DNA from 2 places in the Paenibacillus sp. Marseille-Q9583 genome. Region 2 is predicted to be linked to the other one. Evidence: riboswitches for the same ligand, from Rfam matches in the RefSeq annotation. Region 2 holds a riboswitch; the other holds the start of a gene.

Region 1 (6,969 bases), on a different contig from region 2:
GCAGAGGTACGGGGAGTAAGGGCTGGACACGCTGGAACAAAACAGCAAAACCAGTTAAACCTGCAAAAGGTGCTCCAACCACGGGTCCAGGCGCTAAAGATGCAAGTGGAAGCAAGGGCAATAACGTGAAAAAAAGCGGAAGCTCGAAATAGCTCCCTTGAAATCAATTATTCCTGAAGGTTAACATCTGATTTTGATCGTTAAAATCAGGTGTTTTTTTATGGATAGATGCAAGTATCAGTATCAGTATCAGATGGAAAGTAGGATCATTATTGAGAATCGATAAATATATAAGCGAAACTGGATTTTGTTCCAGAAGAGAAACGAAACGACTTATTGCCGCAGGCCGAATCGCTGTTAATGGTATCGTCTGTGATGCGAATATTCTTTTAGAGCCAGAGGATATCGTATGGATTGATGGAGAGCCCATAACAAGCAGTAAAGGGGAGCCGGTATATCTCGCATTGAATAAACCGATAGGCATTACCTGTACAGCCGCGCCAAATGTAGCCGGGAATATTATAGATTTTGTAGGTTATCCCTCACGGATCTTTGCGATCGGCAGATTAGATAAACACTCGGAAGGCCTAATTTTGTTAACCAACGATGGAGATATCGTAAACAAAATGATGCGTTCCGAGAATGGGCATGAAAAAGAATATGTAGTTCATGTAGACAAGTCAATAACGTCAGAGTTCATACATGCCATGTCTAGTGGTGTGGATATTCTTGGCGTCACAACAAAACCTTGTGAGGTCTCTCGGATCGCGGAATGTCAGTTTAGAATTATCCTAACTCAAGGCCTTAATCTGCAAATACGCAGAATGTGCAAGGAGTTAGGATATAGGGTACTAAAGCTAGAGCGTATAAGAATCATGAATATTACACTTGGTAGTTTGGAGCGAGGACAATGGAGGCATTTGAGCGGAGAAGAGCTGAGTGAGCTTATGACCCGCTTAAATTAACTTCGTGAACAAATCCTCTGGCTGCCAAGGTGATGTCTTCAGCGCCCGCAATAGCTGAGATAACGGAGATACCGTCCGCACCCGCAGCTAGTACTGGTGCTGCATTGTGCACCGTGATCCCGCCTATGCCAACCAAAGGAATCGTAATGCCGCTGTTTCGTATTTCTTCAATAACTGATGTGCCTCGAACAGCTTGGGCATCCTCCTTGGAAGAGGTAGGATAAACGGGACCAATGCCCAGATAATCGGCTCCATCCGCTATCGCCTGCCGAGCTTCGGCGAGCGAATGAGCGGACACACCAACGATCTTATCCTCGCCAAGCAACTGCCTAATCGCTAGCGCAGGGGTATCATCTTGTCCTACATGAATGCCGTCCGCATCAAGGGCGATGGCCAGATCAATATCGTCATTAACGATAAAAGGGACTCCGTTAGCACGACATATCTTTTGGAGCCGTCTTCCTAAATTAAATCTAACCTCTGCAGTTAATGCCCCCGTACCTTTTTCACGAAATTGGAACATCGTTATGCCTCCCGCGACGGCTTCTTTTAATACCTTGGCTGGGGCTATCCGACAATTCACACTGCCCATAATGAAATAGACTTTTAATAAATCCCGCAGTTGATCACTGTCTATTTGCTTCAAGGTTCATCCCTCGCAATCTATTCTGATATGCAAAATGATTCGTAGGTCCATGCCCAGCCCCTATGCCCAGCTCGTCTTCAATCGCCGCTTGTATAAAAGCTTTAGCTATGTGTGTTGCTTCGGGAACGGTTTTGCCCTTGGCAAGCTCGGCAGTGACTACTGCTGAATAGGTGCAGCCTGTGCCGTGCGTGTGTCTAGTCTGAACTCGTTGACACTCCATAAAGATGAATTCGTGACCATCATATAGGAGATCCACAACAGCCTTAGTTGAGGTATCATGCCCACCTTTTAGCACTACATAGTTAGAGCCCATGGAATGAATGATTTTAGCCGCTTCTTTACGATCGTCTATAGTAGTGATGCTTCTGTTGGTAATCATTTCAGCCTCTGGAATATTGGGTGTCGTCACTAAGGCTAGCGGGAGGAGATGGTTGATTAAGGACTGAACAGCTTCTTGCTGTAGCAGCGTGGAACCTCCTTTAGCAACCATCACAGGATCAACTACAAGATTACGCCAGCTGTATTGCTGGATCTTCTCTGCTACGATACGTATGATGTCACTGCTAAAAAGCATCCCGGTCTTCACAGCATCCGGCTTCAGATCAAGTCCAATGGAATCAAGCTGCTGAGTAATAGCTTCCAGTGTCAACGGATAAACGCCTTGAACTCCGAGGGTGTTCTGGGCTGTCACAGCCGTAAGAGCACTCATTCCATATACATAAAGCTCCTGAAAGGTTTTTAGATCTGCTTGGATGCCAGCGCCACCACCGCTATCCGAGCCGGCTATAGTTAAAGCTTTAGATATCATCATTGTTCACTCCTTAGGGTTGTTATCTGAGTTGCTTGATTATTGATTTATCTTGGTAAGTTTCAGCTGTGACCAAGCTCAATTGATTTAGAAACTCGATTTGAAAGCTCCCCGGACCTTGTCCAGTCGTTAGTTCAGCGGCGATTTCAGCAGCCACTCCATAGAAGGAGAGAGCTTCGACTGCGGCTTCAAGAGATGCGCCTTCACTTACCGCTAGAAATGCACCAACTACTGCACTTAGCAGACAACCGGTTCCCGTTACTTTCGTTAGAATTGGGTGACCATTGCTGGCAATGTAGGTGTTATCTCCATTTGTGATGACATCGTCTTTTCCGGTGATGATAACTACACAGCCTAACTTCCGCGCGGCTGTCTCAGCCAAGACGACTACGTCGCCATCCCCTTCGCCTGCATCTACCCCTTTAATAGACCAGCTTTCACCAATGACATTGGCAACTTCAGCTACATTGCCACGTAGAGCGGTAATCTGCATCTCATTCACTAGCTTTTGAGTGACCGCTGTTCGATAAGAAGTGGCTCCCGCACCCACTGGATCAAGAACTAAGGGAACGCCGTGCTTATTCGCAGATTGTCCCGCGAGCACCATGGATTGAATGGCGTAGTCATTCAGTGTGCCGATATTTAGAACTACGGCAGATGAAAATGCAGCGATATCGACCACTTCCTCGTGAGCATCCGCCATAAAGGGGGAGGCACCGAGCGCCAAAAGACCGTTGGCAGAGAAATTGGCTACGACGATGTTGGTGATATTGTGGACCAATGGATTGGATTCCCGTACTTTGGATAGATAACTCATGATTATTCCTCCTCAAGTTTTATGAGCAAATAGCTAATGTTTAAAGATTAATAAAAGCATCCTCAGCTTTGATGTCAGTAGACAGTAAATCATTGTCCGATAGCCACTGTCTTACCTTCTCCCAAGACGCGGGCGCTTGATATCCAAAATCTTGATCACCCGCATTCATTAGCGGTAGTAGAATCACCAGACTCTTCTTTTCAATTTGCTTATCGAGTGGAGAGGCCTCATCTTCGTGTGCAAGCAGCAAATTTAACGCTTTTTCCGGATTATCCTGCACAAATTGTTGTCCTTTTGTAATTGCATTTAGAAACTTTTTGAAATAGGATTCAGAATTTTGTATTCCTTGATCGCTGGCGACAAGGACTAGCTCATAATAATCGGGGACTCCGTAATCTGTGGGATTGAACGAGTTCACGGGATGTCCTTCTTTTTCCAAGATTAATTGTTCGTGGTTAATGAACCCTCCCATAATGGCATCCACTTGCCCCGTCGCAATCGCCGGAATAAGATCAAAGCCTACGTCTATTAATTTGCTGGCCTTAGGGTCACCCCCATCGTTTTGGATCATCGTACGAATCATGGCTTCATAAAGAGGAATGGAAGAATACCCAATCTGTTTACCTGTGAGGTCTTTGGGACTATGAATGTCTCCAGCCTGAGGTACCATTAAATGATTAAGCGGATGTCTCACAATCGCAGCAATCGAACGTACTGGAATGTTCTCACTGCGTGCCATGAGCACCTGAGGCTGATAACTAAGTGCTAAATCGATTTGATTCGCTGCTACAAGTTTCAGTGCGTCATTACTGTCTGCGGGCATTTGGATCTCTACGTTCAGACCTTCCTCTTGGAAATAACCATTCTGCTCAGCAGCATATAAAAAAGAGTGAACGGCATTGGGATACCAATCGAGCATAATCGTCAGCTTGTGTGTTTGTTTAATTTCGTTATTTGATGAATTAGCAGGAGGACTACTTACATTGGATGCTTTTCCGCAGCTGGTGAAGATTAGGACTGAACATATGAGAAATACGGGAATAAGCCATTTTCTTTGGAAATTCAAATCATTCATTGCTTAGATCCTCTTTTCTTTAAAAATAATGGTTCGAGCAGAGCTATCATCAGAAACAACACTACACCGAGCGCGGACAACAGAAATACAGCGGCGAACATTTCGGCACTTTGCATATTTCCGGCCATCCTTCTGCTAAAGTAACCGAGTCCTTTGCTGCCGCCGAGCCATTCGCCGATGGTTGCTCCAATCACACAGTACACAATGGATAGCTTTAGTCCTGAGAAAAAAGAGGGCAGAGCCAGCGGAATTTGGGTTTTAGCAAGCAGTTGCCAGCGGTTTGCGCCAAATGTTAACAATAAGTCTTTGTAGGCTTGACCACTTGTACGAAGTCCGTCATATGTACTCACAACGACTGGGAAAAAAGCAGTTAGAAACACAACAGCCACTTTGCTCCACAGCGTATACCCGAACCACATAATAAAAATGGGGGATAGCGCGATTAACGGGATCGTCTGACTGATAATAAGGAACGGATAGATGGCCTTTTCAAGGGGGCGAAACAAGAACATTCCGGTGCCCAGCAGTGAACCACAGATAACCGAGAGAACAAAACCTACCAATATTTCCTGCAGTGTCACCAATAAATGCGGTCTGAGTAATTGCCTGTGCTCGATCAATGCGATGCCTATTGAAGAAGGTGCAGGTAGGATAAAGGCTGGAATCAAGTGAAGACGAACAGCTGATTCCCAGATCACAAGAATGAACAATAGCAGTAGAATGAAGGGGCCGTAATTGTTTAAATATTTCTTAAAGGGTATGGGCTGCATACAGTCTCCGCTCCAACTCTTCCCGTAACGCTATAAACCGGGGTTCATAGTTCATCTTGTAATGTCTTGGCCTCGGTAAATCAACGACGATCTCCTGTAATTCGCTATGCATGCCTCCAGACAATAAATAAATCCGATCGCTTAGTAACAGTGCTTCCTCTAGATCATGGGTGATGAGCATCACTGTTTGATCCAGCTCATCCCAAAGCTCCAACAGCCAACGGTGTATCTCACGTTTGGTCATAGCGTCGAGCGCTCCAAATGGCTCATCTAGCAGCATAAGACCGGCCCCGCCGCCAGCTACAAGCGTTCGTAGAAATGCGACTCGCTGTTTCATGCCACCCGATAGCTCATGGGGATAAGCCCTCTCTACATCGGCCAAACCGAAGCGTGACAGCATTTCCCGAATGTGAGAGATCGTCAGTTGTTTACTAAACCTTGGTTTAATCTCCCAGGGCAAAAGACAGTTGTCGAGCACGGTTCTCCAAGGCAGCAGCAAATCCTGCTGAGGCATGTATGCGATCTGACCTAAGCGAGTAGAGGATGACGAGTTCGAATGAATTTTTATTTTCCCATGAGTGGGTTCGAGCAAGCCTGCTATAGTTTTGAAAAGCGTACTTTTCCCGCATCCGCTAGCCCCAATGACAGAGACAAATTCTCCTTGCCTGATATCCATGAATAGATCTGCGAATACAGAGGGTTGTTCTGATTCCGGAAAGGAGTAGGTTAAGCCTTGAATGGATAGGATTGTCGTGATGTTCGAACCTCCTAAAAAGTTTTGTGATTGATAAACTTCTTGTGTGGCTTCAAACAAAACTTGCTTCGGAAGCCTACGCTTAAGTTTTGTGATTGATTGTAAACAAATAAAGACCCATTCATTTCCGGTGGGAAATAAATGGGTCAAAAAGTTCATTCAGCATAGGCACTAAAAATGCATGGGATGAAAATTCTGCTCCACTTCCCTCCGCTGGTATGATCCAGATCAGGTTCCAAGGGTCCGGAGCTTGAAGCTCCGTCTCAGTCGGCCGACTCCCCTAGTGAAATAACAGGTCCATATTTAATTTGTTTATAAATATACCATATCTTTCTGAGATGTAAAGAGAGAAACTTGTGAAGGATTATTCTAAGAATGGGTAATATAAGGGTAGAGATTTACCTAATATTACAATTCCGATGTATATAATCGGAAAAAACCATTGACGGTAAACAGCAGCCAGTGTAGTATACAATTTACCGGATGAATTCCGGGTAAAGAGAGGGGAATTAATAATGAAAAAACTAAGTTTAACTATTCTATTGGCGTTAACCGTGGTGTTTGTAGCGGCCTGCGGCAATAATTCGAATACCGATACTTCTAAGAATTCTTCAGCTGGAACGAATGGTGGAAATACAGCCACTTCGAAAAACAGTCTGGAAGCTGTTAAAGCTAGCGGCAAATTGCGTATAGGAACAGAAGGGACGTATGCACCCTTTACTTATCATGACGCTTCGGGGAAACTGACCGGCTTTGACGTAGAAATTGCTGAGGAAGTAGCGAAGCGTCTCGGTGTTGAACCAGAATTTTTTGAGACACAGTGGGACGGTATTTTTGCTGGGATGGATGCCAAGCGGTTTGATGTTATTTTTAACGAAGTATCCATTAATGAAGATCGTAAAGTGAAATATGATTTCTCTGAACCGTATATCGTATCTAAAGCGGTATTGATAGTGAGCGAAAATAATGAGGATATCAAAACATTTGCAGATCTTAAGGGTAAAAAATCCGGACAATCTCTAACCAGTAACCTGTCCGATATCGCCCGTGAGAACGGTGCTGAAATCGTTGCTACAGACGGTTTCAATCAAGCGATGGACCTATTGACCTCAGGCCGTATTGATGCGACTGTAA
Region 2 (6,969 bases):
AACCTCCAAAAAGTACAAAGAGCACAAAGTAATATAAAGCCCAAGCCCCAACTCCCCCATAAGCCCCTTTGTTTAGCAGCTTGTTTGGAATTTGCATTACCATAAACCCTTTGCCTGCATCCACCCGGTCTCCCATGAAGGCGACGATGGCTAAAGGATCACGCTTTGTACTTTCCTTCATAAAATAAATTGCCTCAGCCGCAGTCCACTGCTCCGGAACTCCGCTGCCATGTTGCGGATTGCTTTCATCAGGTGTGAGAATCAACTGGGTCATTCCCTCCCCATCTACCCAAAACATAGTAGCCTCAGTGTATTTCCGTCTCAGTTCATGTAGCCGCTCATTTATGCCTTCCGAAGAAGCATCTTCCAATTGAAGTGCCTCTTTATGCCACATGGTCTCTAGCGCTTTAACACTCGAATACAGAGAGGTGTCTACAGGTGGAGCCCCTTTGGTCACTTCATTAATCATATTGTAAAGAACGAAAGATAACGGCAGGACCACAGGGATAAAAAGCAGTGCAGAAACGATAATAAGCAAATATCCCGATAGCAAAGAGGAGCTACGCTGCTTGCGAATGCGCTCTAAACCCCTCATGCTCTTACCCGATATCCGATCCCCCGGACCGTTTCTATAATTTCCGGATTACCCGGATCAAGTTCTAACTTTTCGCGCAAATATCGTATATGTACCATTAAAGTTTTATCCCCCTCGAGATAGGCTTCTCCCCAGACGGCTTCATAAATCTGCTCCTTCGTCATAATCTGGCCAAGATGACGCAGTAAATAAGAAAAAATCTGGAATTGCTTACCCGTAAGCATGATTTCTTCCTGTGTTTGAGCATTTATCACTCGGTTATCCCCTTCATAAACGACTAGGTGCTTAAGCGTGAGCGAATCCTGCACTGCTGCTCCATTCCGTCTAAGCAGTACCTCAATACGGGCTGCCAATTCATCGGGATGAAAAGGCTTGGTCAAATAATCATCCGCAAACTCAAGTCCCTGCAGTTTATCATCAATGGAAGTTCGCGCGGAGAGCATCAAGATCGGAAGCTTAGGGTACGCCCGCTTCAAGCGTTGTCCGACAGTGAAACCATCCAGGCCCGGAAGCATTACATCCAGAATGGCCAATTGACAAGGCGCTGCTTCCTCCGCCGCTCCCTCCCCGCTCCGCAGCCAACGTACAATATAACCACGCTCACTTAAATCCGTAGACACGATGCTGCCGATTTCATAATCATCTTCAATATATAACAGAGTAACGGTCATGTATTTTAAGTCCTCCCCTGAGAAATTACGTAAAAAGTTGAAGTCATTATAACATGTTTTAACAGGACACTCAGGGACTTATCTTTTAAAAAAGCCCTCCTAAACCCGTGGGGGATAGGAAGGCTTTCGGAATCGATTTTAAATTGGTTTAGGGAGTCCACACGCCGTGCTCTTTATTACTGCCAACATACTCAATACGCGTTGGAGTAAGTTCTAGAATCACATAATTAGGGTCATCAGGCCCTGTAAACCATGGCTCCAGCTCTTCGTTCCACACCTTTGTGCGCATCCCTTCATCCTTAGAAACGGCAACGGTGGCTTCAATCTCCAGCACCTCTTTGCTTCCGCCTGACTCATATCCAAGCAGCAAAAAAGCATTCGGATTATTCGATAATTCCTCCACCTTATGAGTTTTGCGATTCGTAGCTAAATAAATCTTCAAACCCTCATGGAAAATGGCCATGTAACGTACTTTTGGCTTATTTCCTTCTTCGATCGTACCAAAGGAACCAAACTTGTTGTCATCCAATGCTCTAATAATGAGTTGCTCCAGTTGTTTGTTATCCATTACGTAAATCTCTCCCTTCAAGCATGTAAACAAAAGTTTATATATCCAAGCTCACCGTTTGGATTTATCATAACAATGGTGCTTATTATAATGTACCCTTCCGGTTCACATTGAATCCGACCTTACTCCATAAACTACTTTCAATATAAGGGGCTTACTTCGTGAAAAAACTGATCTGGATCGGCTGTCTTTCCTACTTTGTCATTGGCCTTGCTCATGTAGTGCTGGGATCTATTCTTCCCGTTCTGCTACAGCATTATGACCAAAATTATAGTGCCGGCGGGCAATTAATCTTTAGTCAATTTGCTGGTTTTCTGGCTGGTGTGCTTGTCTCTCCCCTACTCAATCGCCGTTTTGGGAAACGAGGAGGGATCATTATCGCCACCGCTCTTCTCCTGACTGCTGAGATTGCGTATGCTTTTCTACCCCCTTGGGAGTGGATGTATGTCATTGCTGTTGCGGCTGGCTTTGGTTTCGGTATGATCGAAGCCGTCATCGGCACCATCATTATCGGAGCTGTGACAGAAGGAACCGCGATCGCGATGAGCCGACTTGAAGTCCTATTTGGGATAGGAGCACTTGTAATGCCTCTTATCGCCAGTCCGCTCATTGCTACCGGAGCATGGAGATTGGCATTCCTAATTGTCGCTGGCTTCTCATTACTTTCCCTCATTCTCTGGGGAAGAGGCCATTTTGGGAATCTGCAGCGCATACTGGACGAGCGAGCACCTAGCAAAGTCTCAGCATCCGCACATTCCTCGCAGTCCAGCACACAGCTTCCGTATAAAGGGAAACAATGGATTCTGCTGTGCATCTTCATCCTTTTCTTCTTTCTTTATGTAGGTACGGAGATGAGTCTGGTCAACTTTATGCCCGCCATCTTTATCGCCAAGCTAGGGATGACAGAATCTGCGGCGGCGCTGACAGTTACTTTCTTTTGGCTAGCTATGTCTACGGGAAGATTGTTTGCTGGAGTGATTGCAGAGAAAATTTCTTACCGTGTATACATTTTAAGTAGCTGTTTACTGACCTTGTTACTGCTGGCTCTTTTTCCGTTCACAGAAAATCGGTTAGCTGCATTCATCGTACTTATGCTACTTGGGTTATTTATGTCCGGTATTTTCTCCATTGCTCTAGTCTTCTCCAGCAAGATGCTGCCAGGAGCCGAAGAATCAACACCCAGCATAATGATCGCTGCTGGAGGTGTCGGTGGAGCTCTGCTGCCCCTATTCATGGGCTGGTCTATGGACCATCTAAAAGTGGCACAAACTGCTGGGTTACTTGCCGGTTTTGCCGCCTTCTTGTTCTTGCTGAGCATTGCCGCATGGAGATTCCAATCCAGACAAGCAGTGCAAAGAAAGAGTTCCAGTATTTAGAATGTTAAAATGGTATCAACCTAATCCTTTTAGGGTAATGTCATCTATAAGCATATTCTGAGCACAAGGATGGACGATGAATGGATAAGCTTTCAACTGAGCCTTTATTACATACTGCGCTTATGCAGTTTATTTTTCCCTTTTCAATAAAAAAGGGCGATTCTAAGAAGCTTATCCAACAATTGCAGGATGATGGCTTCACACGTTTTTTTCTGGATAATAAAGAGTTAGAAAATGCCTTTTACGGAGAAGGCCACTGTGTTTCCCATGAACGGATGGAGCGCACCTATTTACCGTTTGCTGCACATATTCTTTTTCCACGCAAGAAGGATGTAGACTCTTTCTGCCGCTTTTCCAGAGTCAATAATCTGGACTGTATTCTAGAGATTCCTCAGCAGTCTATATTTTTTAAAATTCTCTCGACGGATATATTCATATGTCCTTTTCAGCTTGGATTTGTGACGATACGTGTCCAGCTTGAGGGGGATTCGATTCCCTTTAGTATTGCACTGGAATTCGCGGACCGCTTCCGGACGCTTGAGAATACCTTTGTACAGGATGACTACACCTATATCCATTGCGGGGAACAGACCTATGAGATGGTAGAGGATTTTGTCTTCCGAAATCTGGTGGATGGACTGGAGCCTTTTCTGGATCACTCGGATATCAATGGGGCTTATTTCGAGACCCTTCCCTTTTTCGTAGATGAAAGAATGCAGGTACAAGCCTTTTATGGCTTTCAGAGTGAAGGAGATTCTGATGAGATTAGTATAAATTTGCGCTATCGCGCCTCTCAGCTTGATGGAATTGATCTAAACGGGAAGGCCTATGCCAGTGCCAGCGATCCAGCGTATATTGCGAACTACTGTCATGAGCATTCCTATAATCGATGGGGCCCAGACACGTATTATATGATGAATGAGCAGACCTTTTGCTGTCTAACCCGAGCTGAATCAAAGATCGCCGTTAGCCTGGCCAACCAGATGTACGGGCAATATTATTACGGATTTCTACTCAATATTTTCCACAAAATTGTTCTGCTAAAGCTGGCAAATATGCATTCCCGACTACGCATAAACCACGATTATGATGAGATCGATAATTTAATCTACTCGATTAATAAATTCTCGGCAAAGTTTTATTTCTTAGAGCTAATTTCACAGTCGCAAGGACGGGAGATTTTTCTTCAGCTGCGTAAAGTATACGGGAACGACGCTCTGTTCGAGGAAGTAAAAGAAACCTTGACTGACCTGTTTCAGTATCAAGATAAATTCCAGTCGAAGCGCCGGGATAATCTGCTGATGATCCTCACTGTATTTACGGTGGTAAGTGGGATTTATGGCATGAATCAAGTCATTGACGATCTGGATGGAAAGATTCAATGGAGTAAAATGGTTAGCTATTCCCCCTTTGAGTTTCTTGCTCTCTTTGTGATTATGAGCGGGATAATGATCAGTGTTGTCCTTACGCTAGGTGCTCTGGTTACTGAGCTTAAGCGGCGTCATCGCAAGAAACATAAAGATCTGGATTAATGAAAACGGACGGAGAGATTTGAAAAATTTAGGAGCGTGCTACTAGACATTCCGAGAACAGCCGTCTATAATACACCGTATGCAAGCATAAACGCCTTCAGCGTGCTTATAAAGACGATTAGCGTTTAAGCGAGAAATACCCGTTAACTTCATAGAACCAGGGGTGCTGGAATTGGCCGGCTGAGATTGTATCCCACAAGATACTGACCCTTATACCTGATCTGGATAATGCCAGCGTAGGAATCGCCAAATGGTTTTGGTCCCTGTGACCTTTACTAACCTTGCGCCAAGCCAGCGTCCCGATCACTCGGGGCGCTTTTTTTGTGTAGATCACAAAAGATGTAGAAGATATGTACATACTACACTTTATGGTTCATGTTGGATGACGGGATCTGGCAACCTTAAAGGAGAGAAGAAGACATGCAACTCAAAAAAGCACTTATGCTTAGCCTCACCTGTATGCTCATTCTTGCAATTGCCGGATGCGGCAGCAACAATGGGAATACAGCCGGAAACAAAGGAAATGCTGCGGATTCGAATACAGCGACCGGATCAAAAGCTCCGAAAGAGCTTACCAAAGTTAAGGTTGCACTGGATTGGACACCGAATACGAACCACACCGGTCTATACGTAGCCAAGGATCTTGGTTATTACGCGGAAGAAGGTCTGGATGTAGAAATCGTTCAACCTGGCGCAGCGGGTTCTGATACTATGGTTACCTCTGGCGAAGCCGCTTTTGGGATCAGCGCTCAGGAAGGATTGACTCTAGCCCGTCTACAAGGCGTTCCCCTTGTCTCGATTGCAGCCATTATTCAGCATAATACTTCGGGATTCGCCGCTCCAGTAGACCGCAATATTAAATCACCAAAAGATTTTGAGGGTAAAACCTACGGCGGTTGGGGCTCTCCTGCTGAAGAAGCAGCCATGAAGGCGATCATGGACCCTGTTGGTGGCGATGTGAAAAAGGTGAAGCTAATCAGTATTGGTGAAGCTGACTATTTTACCGCAGTCAAACGTGACATTGATTTCGCTTGGATCTTCTACGCTTGGACCGGTATTGAAGCCGAACTGCGTGGTGAGCCTCTGGATATGCTCTACTTGAAGGATTATGCGCCTCAGCTCGATTATTACACCCCTGTGCTGACCACGAGTGAGAAGCAGATTTCTGAGAATCCAGATTTGGTGAAGGCTTTCCTGAAAGCCACATCGAAGGGTTATCAATATGCGATTGATCATCCAGAAGAGGCTGCCGCTACATTATCCAAGGCTGTGCCTGACCTTGATGCAGAGCTTGTCCTAGCTAGCCAAAAATGGCTTAGCCCGAAATATAAGGACGACGCCCCACGCTGGGGAGAGCAAAAAACCGAGGTCTGGCAGAATTACGGCGACTGGATGTATGATTTGAAGCTGCTGGACAAACCGCTGGATGCAGCTAGTGCATTCACGAATGATTTTTTACCGGCGGAGTAGACCGGACTTCCCAAGTTCGTTCAAGATTCGACGCCGAATCTACTTCCTGAAAATACTTCGTTATCAAAGTTGGCTTTTTGAACTTACCTATACAAATTGAGAGGATTGATTATTGTGGCTAATACATTATTAAGCATTCAAGTAATTCCTAAGACTCCAAACAATGAGGACTCCATCCCCTACGTAGATAAAGCAATTGAAGTTATTCAAAAATCCGGCGTTAAACATCAGGTGAATCCTCTGGAAACTACTATGGAGGGTGAGCTAAGCGAACTACTGGAGGTTGTGCGTCAAATGCAGGAGGCGCTGATCGAAGCAGGTAGTCCAAGCGTGATCTCCCAAATCAAAATCGCTCATAACCCTAACGGAATCAGCATGGATAAATTGACGGAGAAATATCGGCCGTGAGATCGACCTGGAAGCTAATATGGCCGCCCCTTGTGGCGGTCGTCTTCTTTTTAACCGTATGGCAGTTATCTGTTTCTCTATTCCATATCGAATCCTGGATTCTGCCGAGTCCTGCTGATATTGCACGCGAATCCACCAGTAATGCCTCAGGTCTCTGGGCTCATACGATGGCTACGCTCCGACTCACATTAATCGGTTTTCCTATTGGTACAGGTGTAGGCTTGATCGTCGCTCTACTTTTGCATCTTTTACCTTGGGCTAGACGAGCTTTTTATCCACTCATTATTCTGAGTCAAAATGTTCCCTCTATCGCACTCGGACCACTGCTTATCATCTGGTTTGGCTTCGG

The links. Region 2 has a riboswitch for thiamine pyrophosphate ahead of ACWNM1_RS03855 (ABC transporter substrate-binding protein). Riboswitches for the same ligand answer to the same signal wherever they lie in the genome.
Region 1: another riboswitch for thiamine pyrophosphate. It lies ahead of ACWNM1_RS09665 (ABC transporter ATP-binding protein); the one in region 2 lies ahead of ACWNM1_RS03855 (ABC transporter substrate-binding protein).

The regions. Positions count from the first base shown of each region.
Region 1 is NZ_CDRJTB010000015.1:28,803-35,771, reverse strand. It holds gene ACWNM1_RS09700 (DUF3934 family protein) at 1-152, shown strand, start outside; gene ACWNM1_RS09695 (pseudouridine synthase) at 273-965, shown strand; gene thiE (thiamine phosphate synthase) at 946-1,602, opposite strand; gene thiD (bifunctional hydroxymethylpyrimidine kinase/phosphomethylpyrimidine kinase) at 1,592-2,419, opposite strand; gene thiM (hydroxyethylthiazole kinase) at 2,442-3,236, opposite strand; gene ACWNM1_RS09675 (ABC transporter substrate-binding protein) at 3,277-4,311, opposite strand; gene ACWNM1_RS09670 (ABC transporter permease) at 4,308-5,081, opposite strand; gene ACWNM1_RS09665 (ABC transporter ATP-binding protein) at 5,062-5,757, opposite strand; TPP riboswitch at 6,024-6,127, opposite strand; gene ACWNM1_RS09660 (transporter substrate-binding domain-containing protein) at 6,351-6,969, shown strand, end outside.
Region 2 is NZ_CDRJTB010000004.1:138,013-144,981, reverse strand. It holds gene ACWNM1_RS03880 (histidine kinase dimerization/phospho-acceptor domain-containing protein) at 1-595, opposite strand, end outside; gene ACWNM1_RS03875 (response regulator transcription factor) at 592-1,266, opposite strand; gene ACWNM1_RS03870 (pyridoxamine 5'-phosphate oxidase family protein) at 1,415-1,834, opposite strand; gene ACWNM1_RS03865 (MFS transporter) at 1,996-3,210, shown strand; gene ACWNM1_RS03860 (hypothetical protein) at 3,291-4,742, shown strand; TPP riboswitch at 4,892-5,002, shown strand; gene ACWNM1_RS03855 (ABC transporter substrate-binding protein) at 5,163-6,212, shown strand; gene ACWNM1_RS03850 (thiamine-binding protein) at 6,327-6,620, shown strand; gene ACWNM1_RS03845 (ABC transporter permease) at 6,617-6,969, shown strand, end outside.